One region of the Viridibacillus sp. FSL H8-0110 genome, then DNA from elsewhere that is predicted to be linked to it. Evidence: riboswitches for the same ligand, from Rfam matches in the RefSeq annotation. Region 1 holds a riboswitch; each other region holds the start of a gene.
What was found. A riboswitch is a leader RNA that binds a small molecule or an ion and turns the genes downstream of it on or off. The one in region 1 is predicted to bind S-adenosylmethionine.
Positions count from the first base shown of each region.

Region 2: another riboswitch for S-adenosylmethionine. It lies ahead of metK (methionine adenosyltransferase); the one in region 1 lies ahead of MHH98_RS20305 (M20 metallopeptidase family protein).
Region 3: another riboswitch for S-adenosylmethionine. It lies ahead of MHH98_RS17020 (VOC family protein); the one in region 1 lies ahead of MHH98_RS20305 (M20 metallopeptidase family protein).

Region 1 is NZ_JBBOPJ010000001.1:4,102,257-4,105,544, reverse strand. Features, by position in the region: gene MHH98_RS20310 (nitric oxide synthase oxygenase) at 207-1,268, shown strand; SAM riboswitch class I at 1,350-1,455, shown strand; gene MHH98_RS20305 (M20 metallopeptidase family protein) at 1,627-2,826, shown strand; gene MHH98_RS20300 (VOC family protein) at 2,840-3,288, shown strand, end outside.
Region 2 is NZ_JBBOPJ010000001.1:885,125-888,412, reverse strand. Features, by position in the region: gene MHH98_RS04480 (alpha/beta hydrolase) at 1-133, opposite strand, end outside; gene MHH98_RS04475 (gamma carbonic anhydrase) at 255-767, shown strand; gene metK (methionine adenosyltransferase) at 940-2,136, opposite strand; SAM riboswitch class I at 2,400-2,518, opposite strand; gene pckA (phosphoenolpyruvate carboxykinase (ATP)) at 2,721-3,288, shown strand, end outside.
Region 3 is NZ_JBBOPJ010000001.1:3,389,066-3,392,353, forward strand. Features, by position in the region: gene MHH98_RS17015 (Rqc2 family fibronectin-binding protein) at 1-407, shown strand, start outside; gene MHH98_RS17020 (VOC family protein) at 735-1,664, opposite strand; SAM riboswitch class I at 1,773-1,882, opposite strand; gene pyrE (orotate phosphoribosyltransferase) at 2,076-2,708, opposite strand; gene pyrF (orotidine-5'-phosphate decarboxylase) at 2,708-3,288, opposite strand, start outside.

The DNA of each region.
Region 1 (3,288 bases):
GGCGTTTTTTATTTACACTTTAAGCTGAATTTTAAGAAGATATTATTTTATTTTTTATTCTAAAAATTCATTCAAATCAAATCGGTTTATGCCAAAATTGGAAGTTGCCACAAAATCACCACATTATTTAAGTCTTATGCCTTGTCTGATGGAAATCAATTCTTCTATGATGGTAGATAGGAAGTCGAGTGGTGACAGGAGGAACTATGGCGATGTTGAATGAGGCTATTGATTTTATAAAGTTGTATTATTCGGAAACGGAGCGATCTGAAGAGGAGTTAGTAAGACGCTTAGTTGAAGTAGAGAATGATATCCAAGATAATGGATATTATGAACATACAATAGATGAACTGAGATTTGGTGCACAAGTAGGTTGGCGTAATAGTAATAAATGTATAGGTCGTTTGTTTTGGCAAACGTTGCAAGTGCTTGATAAGCGGGAATTGACAAGCGAGCACGACATTTTTCAAGGACTTCTAGAGCATATTGATTTTGCAACAAATGGTGGTCGAATCCGTCCGACGATTACAATTTTCTCTCAACCTAACGTACGTGTTTGGAATCATCAATTAATCCGCTATGCTGGGTATGAAACAGCAAATGGCGTTGTTGGAGATCCAGATTCGGTAGAGTTTACGAAGAAATGTGAGCAACTTGGCTGGCAAGGAAAAGGTGGGCGTTTCGATGTTTTGCCACTAGTTATTCAAATTGGAGAAAGAGAACCGCAAGTATTCGATATTCCAGCTGAATATATATTAGAAGTACCAATCCGACACCCTGAATTTGAGTGGTTTAAGGAACTTGGTCTGAAGTGGTATGCGGTACCGATGATTTCGAATATGAAATTAGAAGTTGGTGGTATTACATATGCAGCTGCTCCGTTTAATGGCTGGTATATGGGAACGGAAATTGGTGCGCGTAACCTAGCAGATGATTATCGATATAATATGTTACCGACAATCGCAGAAAAAATGGGTTTAAATACATCTTCAAATTCTTCCTTATGGAAAGACCGTGCATTAGTTGAATTGAATGCGGCCGTTTTATATTCGTATAAAGAAGATGAAGTGAGTATTGTAGATCACCATACAGCAGCACAACAATTTAAACGCTTCGAATCCAATGAACAAACTGCAGGGCGTGACGTAACAGGGAATTGGACATGGCTTATTCCACCGTTATCACCGGCTACAACGCATATATTCCATAAACCATATGACAATGAACGTAAAACACCAAATTATTTTTATCAGAAAGCGCCGTATTGATTTAGAAAATAGCAGGAAATTTATTGCAATTTTCAATGGATTGGCGTAACATGATTTTAATTACTACTAATTCAATAGGTTTTCTTATCAAGAGAGGTGGAGGGACTGGCCCTGTGATATCTCAGCAACCGCTATTAAAGTAAGGTGCTACTTCCAGCAAGTTGATTAAAAACTTGATAGATGAGGAGAGACTTACATACCGAGTTGATTTCTCTAAATGAAATAGAGAAATCGACTTTTTTATTATCATGAAATAAATTTACAGAGCATATAATGAAAAGTTCTAAGAAAAAAATTTAACTCAAATTCAAAGTAAACCTATTTGAATTAAAGGTATAAATTGAGGGAGGAATATTGAATGAGTGCGATAACGCAAAAAGAACTTTTAACTACAATTTATGAAGAAATAGATAAAGATTTTGATGAAATTGTTGGATGGAGGAGATATTTGCATGAGCATCCAGAGTTATCTTTTGAAGAATATGAAACTGCAAAATTTATAGCAGAAAAACTTGAGGGCTTCGGTTTAGAGGTGAAAAAAGGGATAGGCGGAAATGGTTTAATCGGTGTTTTGAAGGGGGATCAAGCTGGTCAAACAATCGCTTTAAGAGCAGATTTTGATGCATTACCAATCGCAGATTTAAAAGAAGTTACTTATAAATCTCAAAAAGATGGTGTTATGCATGCATGTGGTCATGATGGACATACAGCCTCATTACTTGGAACAGCGAAAACGCTAAGCCATTACAGAGAGCATCTGCACGGTAACATCATTTTTGTTTTCCAACATGCGGAAGAAAAACCTCCTGGTGGTGCGAAATTCATGATTGCTGAAGATGTATTAAAGGATGTAGATTATGTATTTGGTGCGCATTTAGACTCGGGTTCGCCAGTTGGAAAGGTATCTGTTGGGGATGGTTTCAAAATGGCTGCAGTTGATAAATTCACAATTAAAATCCAAGGACTAGGAGGGCATGGTGCGAAACCACAGCAATCCATCGATTCGATTATAGTGGGTAGTGAAATCGTTGGAGCGTTGCAAAAAATTGTCAGTCGTCGCTTAAATCCATTTGATGCAGCGGTGGTGACAGTTGGTGTATTCCACGCTGGAAGTGCCTTTAATATCATTGCAGATTCGGCAATTATTGAAGGAACGGTCCGGACGATGACAGAGGATGTTCGGAGTAAGGTAAAAGAAGAAATCTACTCAATTGTCAAAGGAGTAACGGAATCAGCACATGCCACATGTGAAATCGATTATTTGCATGGCTACCCAGCCCTTTACAATCATCCAACTGAAACAGAGCTTGTGAAAGAATTATTTGAAGCAGAATTCGGTACAGAATCTGTGATTGATTTTGAACCGTCAATGGGTGGGGAGGATTTCGCGTACTTTTTAAATGAAAAGCCAGGTACTTATTTTAAAGCAGGTTCACGAAATGACGACGAACGCACTCATTTTGCACATCATCATCCAAAATTTGATTTTGATGAAAGAGCGTTATTAACTATAGAGAAATCATTTGTGAAAATCGTTTCACATTATTTATTTAAATAAGGGGGACTGGAACATGACATTATCTTTTGATCACTTAGTACATTTTGTGGATGAGCCAAAAGAAGTAATTAAGCCATTACAAAATCAAGGAATTTACGCTGTTGAAGGTGGCGTTCATGAAGGGCGCGGAACGTACAATGCACTTAGTTACTTTGATCTAAGTTATATAGAGTACCTTGGTACATACGACAGAGAATTAGTAGCAGGGGCAAAACATTTACATCACAGCCTTATTGAAACAGTAGTAAATAATAAATTCAAAGAAGGTTTCGTAAGATTTGCAGCTCGTACAACGGATATTGAAGGTATAGCAGAGCGTTTGAAAGAGCAAGGTTTATCAGTAAATGGGCCAGTACCAATGAACAGAAAACGACCAGATGGCAGTATTATTAGCTGGCAGTTACTTTATGCTGGTGAAGGAAATGACTCTCTTCAATTACCATTTATTATTCAATGGGACGA
Region 2 (3,288 bases), 3.2 Mb from region 1:
CTCCTGAAATAACATGAATACCAGATGTTCTTAAATTTTCGATTAACCATGCATAACGACGATGATGTTCGTATGCACTATGTATAATTACAGCGACAGCTCTTGCTTGGCCATCCGTTTCCCATTTCCACATTACTATCTCACCTCATAAATTCCTACGTATATATTAACGTATTCTGACGATTTCAGTTCCATTCATAGCTTCCTTTTGTTACGATAATAATACATAATAACTTGAAATGAGGCGTTTTTCGATGATTTATCCATTTAGAGACAAAAAACCATCTATTGACCCATCCGTTTTTATCGGTGATAACGTAATTATCACTGGCGATGTTACTATTGGACCTGATTCATCTATTTTTTACAATACAGTTATTCGCGGAGATGTTTCACCTACGATTATCGGACGCAAAGTAAATATCCAAGATTTATGTTGTTTACATCAAAGTCCTGCATATCCACTTATTTTAGAAGACGATGTGACAATTGGACATCAAGTAACATTACATAGCTGTACTATAAAAAGAGGCGCTCTTGTAGGAATGGCTTCAATTATCCTAGATGGTGCTGAGATTGGCGAAGGTGCATTTATAGGTGCCGGTAGTCTCGTTTCGCAAGGTAAGAAAATTCCTCCAAACACATTAGCATTTGGACGCCCTGCAAAAGTTATTAGAGAGTTAACAGAGGAAGATAAAAAAGATATGGACCGTATTGTCAACGAGTATTACGAAAAAGGACAATATTATAAATCACTTCAAAAATAATTCAATCAAGATGCCTGAGTATCGTTTTTCAAACGAATTCTCAGGTTTTTTTAATCTCTTGCTATGAGTTTCTTCTATAATATAATAAAAAACATCCCGAACTACAATTGATTACTTAATAATCAACATGTAACTCGGGATATTTTATGTTATTGTAATTTTTCAGATTGAATTAAAGTCCAGCTTTTTCTTTTAAAACGGCAGCTTTATCTGTAGCTTCCCAAGGAACATTCAAATCTGTACGGCCGAAGTGACCATAAGCAGCTGTTTGTTTGTAGATAGGGCGACGTAAATCAAGCATTTTAATGATTCCAGCTGGGCGTAAATCAAATAATTCACGAACCCATTCAACTAAATTTGTTTCTTTTACTTTACCAGTACCGAAAGTATCGATTGCAATTGAAACCGGTTGTGCAACACCAATTGCATAAGCCAGTTGTACTTCACAACGCTCAGCAAGTTCAGCTGCTACGATATTTTTTGCAACATAACGCGCTGCATAAGCTGCAGAACGGTCAACCTTAGTCGCATCCTTACCAGAGAAAGCACCGCCACCATGACGAGCATATCCACCATAAGTATCTACGATAATTTTGCGTCCCGTTAAGCCTGCATCACCTTTTGGTCCACCTATTACAAAACGACCTGTTGGGTTGATGAAGTATTTTGTTTTCTCGTCTAGTAATTCAGTAGGTACAACTGGAGCAATTACACGTGCTTGTAAATCCTCTTTAATTTGCTCTAACGTTACTTCTGGATCATGTTGAGTTGAAATAACAATTGTATCCACACGAACTGGATGATTATTTTCATCATATTCGATTGTTACTTGTGTTTTACCATCTGGACGTAAATAAGGTAACTCGTTTGTTTTACGAACTTCAGTTAAACGTCTTGCTAATTTATGTGCCAAGCTAATAGGTAGAGGCATTAACTCAGGTGTCTCGTTACATGCATATCCAAACATTAAACCTTGGTCACCTGCACCAATTGCTTCAATATCTTCATCTGTCATTGAACCTTCGCGTGCTTCAAGTGCTTGGTCAACGCCCAATGCGATATCAGCTGATTGCTCACCGATTGCTGTTAAAACAGCTACGTTTTCGCCATCAAAGCCATATTTACCACGTGTATAACCGATTTCCATTACCGTTTCACGAACGATTTTAGGAATATCAACATAAGTTGATGTTGTAATTTCTCCTGCTACTAATACAAGACCAGTTGTAACTGTAGTTTCACACGCTACACGTGCATTCGGGTCTTTTGAAACGATTTCATCTAAAATGGCATCCGAAATTTGATCACAAATTTTATCTGGATGTCCTTCTGTTACACTCTCAGATGTAAACAGTCGACGGTTTGTCATTTGGTTTCCTCCTATTATCTGCGAGATTGCCTCGGAAATGATACGGTACTCATTACCCATGTTAGTTCTTTCCAGTAGGATTGAACGCCAAGCCGTTGCTGCCTTTAACACGAGGATTCTAGAAAGTGCCACTATATATAAATAGAACCGCATAAATTACACATACTTATAAAAAATTTAGGAATTGGTCTATTTTAAATAAAAAAACCCTTCCCCCCATTATTACTAATGAGTGGAAGGGAATAATTCATAAGCACCTTTCACTCTTATCGTTCAAGGATCAAATCCTTGCATCAGATTGAGCACCAGCGCATCACATAAAATCACAATGCAGGTTGCCGGGTTTCATAGGGCCTGACCCTCCACCAGCTCGGGATAAGAGTATCCGTTCAATTTCTCATATTAGAACATTATACCTTAGTTGTCAACACCTTTTTTATTTCTAAAAAAAAGTACAACTTTCATGAAAATTAAATGGTAATTAGTATAGATTATTTAACTAAATGTGTTATACTAATTTCCGAAATGAATTATAAATCCCCTCTAATACGAGGAATAATATAAAAAGGATGGTACGTAAAACGATGAATTCAGTAGAAATTACGAATGAACTGAAGGAATTATTGAAAGGTGATAATATTCTGGAACAACTTTCAGTACCACAATTAACAGAAAAAGCTACTTCACGCGGTGAGGCAATCCTAACTGTTGATGGTGCTGTAAGGGCAGTCACAGGAAAATATACAGGTCGTTCTCCTAAAGATAAATATATGGTTGAAGAAGATAGTTCGAAAGACAAAATTGATTGGGGTAAAGTAAACAGACCAATTTCGTCAGATATCTTCGACTCATTATACACTAAAGTAGTAAACTACTTAAAAGAAAAAGAAGAATTGTTTGTATTTAAAGGTTTTGCAGGTGCAGACCCATCATCTCGTTTAGCTATTCGTGTAGTAAATGAATACGCTTGGCATAACTTATTTGCACACCAATTATTCATTCGTCCTACTGAAGAGGAGTTAGAAACTCATGAAGCTGACTTCACAATCGTTTCTGCTCCAACTTTCAAAGCGGATCCAGCAGTAGACGGTACTGACTCAGAAACTTTCATTATCGTTTCGCTTGAAAAACGTATCATCCTAATTGGTGGAA
Region 3 (3,288 bases), 710 kb from region 1:
TGAAATTACGTGCTTCAAAACGACGTAAAAAACCAACTAAACCAACTCCAGAAAAATTCAAATCTTCCACTGGTATTGACATTTCAGTTGGCAAAAACAATAAACAAAATGATTATTTAACATTTAAAATCGCACGTAAATCTGAAATTTGGTTGCATACAAAGGATATCCCAGGATCACATGTCGTTATTCACTCTTCTGAACCAGATGAACAAACTTTACTAGAAGCGGCAACTTTATCAGCCTATTTCAGTAAAGCACGTGAATCGTCGTCCGTACCTGTCGATTACACAGAGGTACGTCAAGTAAAAAAACCAAATGGTTCTAAACCTGGTTTTGTTATTTACTTCGAGCAAAAGACATTGTATGTAACACCCGATGAAGAATTAATCATGAAATTAAAATAATAAGATTTAAGAACACTTAAAAGGAGTCGCACATTTTTCAAACGCGACTCCTTTTACTATTTACTGCACTGCCTTAATCACTTCTCCGTTGTACCAAATCCTATTTTCACATTATCTAATTTAGCTTTTTCAATCGTTGTTTTTACTTATATTTGGATCATTATAAATAACTTTCTATATAAAGGTAGGACTTTGCTACAAGCATTTGGGCATGCGATAAATTTTCTACTAAGTCTAATCATACTTCAATAATTTTAGTAGTGATGTTAAAAAATACAACAACTAAACTTCATTTTGTTACCTTTTATAACGATTCGATTTTTTGTTTTATGCAATTTCAAAAACCATACGATTTCCACTTGGATCTTCTACAACAAACTCATCCCCTAAATCTTGAATTTGTATTTGTTGTTTAATATAATTTTTTGCTGTCTCATAACTTTCTGTTGTTGGTAATTTAAAACGTACTTCTTTCAATCCTGATTCATTTTCAGCTGCCTTTTGAAGTCCTTCACCCGACCATACATTTCCCGCAAGATGGTGATGATAGCCCCCTACTGAAATAAAAAATGCTGTATCAATAATCATCTGTTTTTCAAAACCTAATTTATTTATATAGAAATCTACGGATTCCTCTATATTTGCTATTCGCAAATGAACATGACCAATTATTGTTTCAGCTGGTAATTTCCCATCTGTTTCAAAATCAGCTAATGGAGCTAACTCTTTGAAATTAAGAGGATTACTTCCACCAGGATACTTATCCCAATCTTCACGATGACGATCCGCATATATTTCTATACCATTTCCTTCAATATCATATATATAAAACGCCTCACTATAACCGTGATCACTCGCACTATCTAACCTAGCAATTGGAATATAGCGTTCAAAGTGCGGGAAACGTGAAGATTGCTCTATCGGACTATCTATCGTTTCCTTATTACGTAGAATTTCGAAAAATTTCGTTGCAAACGCTTCTCTACTTGGTAATAAAAAAGCTGTATGGAATAAACCCGTACTTTTAGCGGTTTGTAATTTTTCCGCGGTTTTTTCTAATTCAAAAATAACGTTGTTACTGCCTTTACCACCAAATTTAGCATGTTGTGTACTTTTTTCTAAAACGACAAGACCAACTACATTTTCGTAAAATGCAATTTGACGTTCCAAATCTTTTACTTTTAAAATGACACTTCCAACTTGTGTTGCAGCATCCAATACAAATTTACCTTGTTTCCCATCAATTCTTTGTACCATCTTTATAACCTCTCTCTTTGTTATTTACCAATTATGGAATAAACGACTTCTATTAAAAAACTCTCTTTCTACATCTTCTAGAAAGAGAGTTGAGGGGGACTAATTCAACTCTTATCTCTCATAATTGCACGCAATCATGTTGAAGTTAGCTCCTTCCTAAAAATTAGGTGTTGCTGAAACTTCAGTGGGCCATTTCCTTCAGTTTCTCAAGTAAAGAAATCCACTTAATATCCCTAGTTAACTTATTGGTTTAATTGATTTTAAAACAATTTCCATAATTAAGCAACATATATACAATTATTTTCTTCATTTAAAATGATTCTTTATAAAGTAGCATTTTGCACAATAAAAAAACTAGCAAGAGATAATTTCTTTTCCCTTGCTAGTTTAAAAGCACCTATATTTGTATTATTATTTTAAGTTCCCGGCTTTTAAATCAGCATGCCATTGTAGTAAACCTGGAATGTCTGATTCATTAATAGCACCTGATTCTTTTGCTGCTTCAACTAATGCTTCAAAGTTTGATAGGCAATAGTAAGGAACACCCACTTCCGCAAAAGCCTGTTCAGCACGTGGTAATTTATATGAATATACTGAAACGACACCAAGTACTTCAGCGCCTTCACGACGAAGTGCTTCTACTGCTGTAATGCTAGAACCACCTGTCGAAATAATATCTTCTACTACAACTACTTTTTGACCTTCAGAAAGCTTTCCTTCTGTTTGGTTACCACGACCATGGTCTTTTGGTTTTGAACGTACATATACCATAGGTAAGTCTAAAATGTCGCTTACCCATGCTGCATGTGGTATTCCCGCTGTTGCTGTACCAGCTACTACATCTGTTTCCGGGAAATTTTCTTTAATAAGCGCTGCAAGGCCGTTTGCGATTGTTGTACGTACTTTTGGAAAAGAAATTGTTAAACGTGTATCACAGTAGATTGGTGATTTAATACCTGATGCCCAAGTAAATGGATCATTCGGACTTAGCTCTACTGCTCCTACTTCTAACATACCTTGTGCTACTTCTTTTTGAATTGTCATTATTGTTGTCCTCCCCATAATTGCTGTACAGCATGGTACGCTTCAACTGGATTTTCTGCTTGTGTAATAGCACGACCTACAACGATTTGCGTCGAGCCTTCTTCGCGTGCAAAATCAGGTGTAGCAACGCGTTTTTGATCATGTGCAACACCACCAACCATACGTATACCTGGTGTTACTTTTAGGAAGCTTTCTCCACATACTTCGCTGATTGCTTTTGCTTCAAGTACAGAGCAGACAACACCATCTAAACCAGCTGATTGTGCAAGTTTGGCATAATGCATTACTGATTGATCTAAAGATAAATTGATTTGTTGCTCGTTTTGCATTTCCTCTTCAGTCGTCGAGGTTAACTGAGTTACTGCAATTAAAACTGGTCGCTTATTACCTTCCTCAGTTCCCTCTTTTAATCCTTCAAGAGCAGCCGCCATCATATTTGAACCGCCTGCAGCATGGACATTGACTAGGTCCACACCAAGTTTTGCTAAGCCCTTCATCGCTGATTTCACCGTATTTGGAATATCATGCAGTTTTAAATCTAAAAAAATGTCGTGACCTTGTGCTTTAATTTTGCGTATAA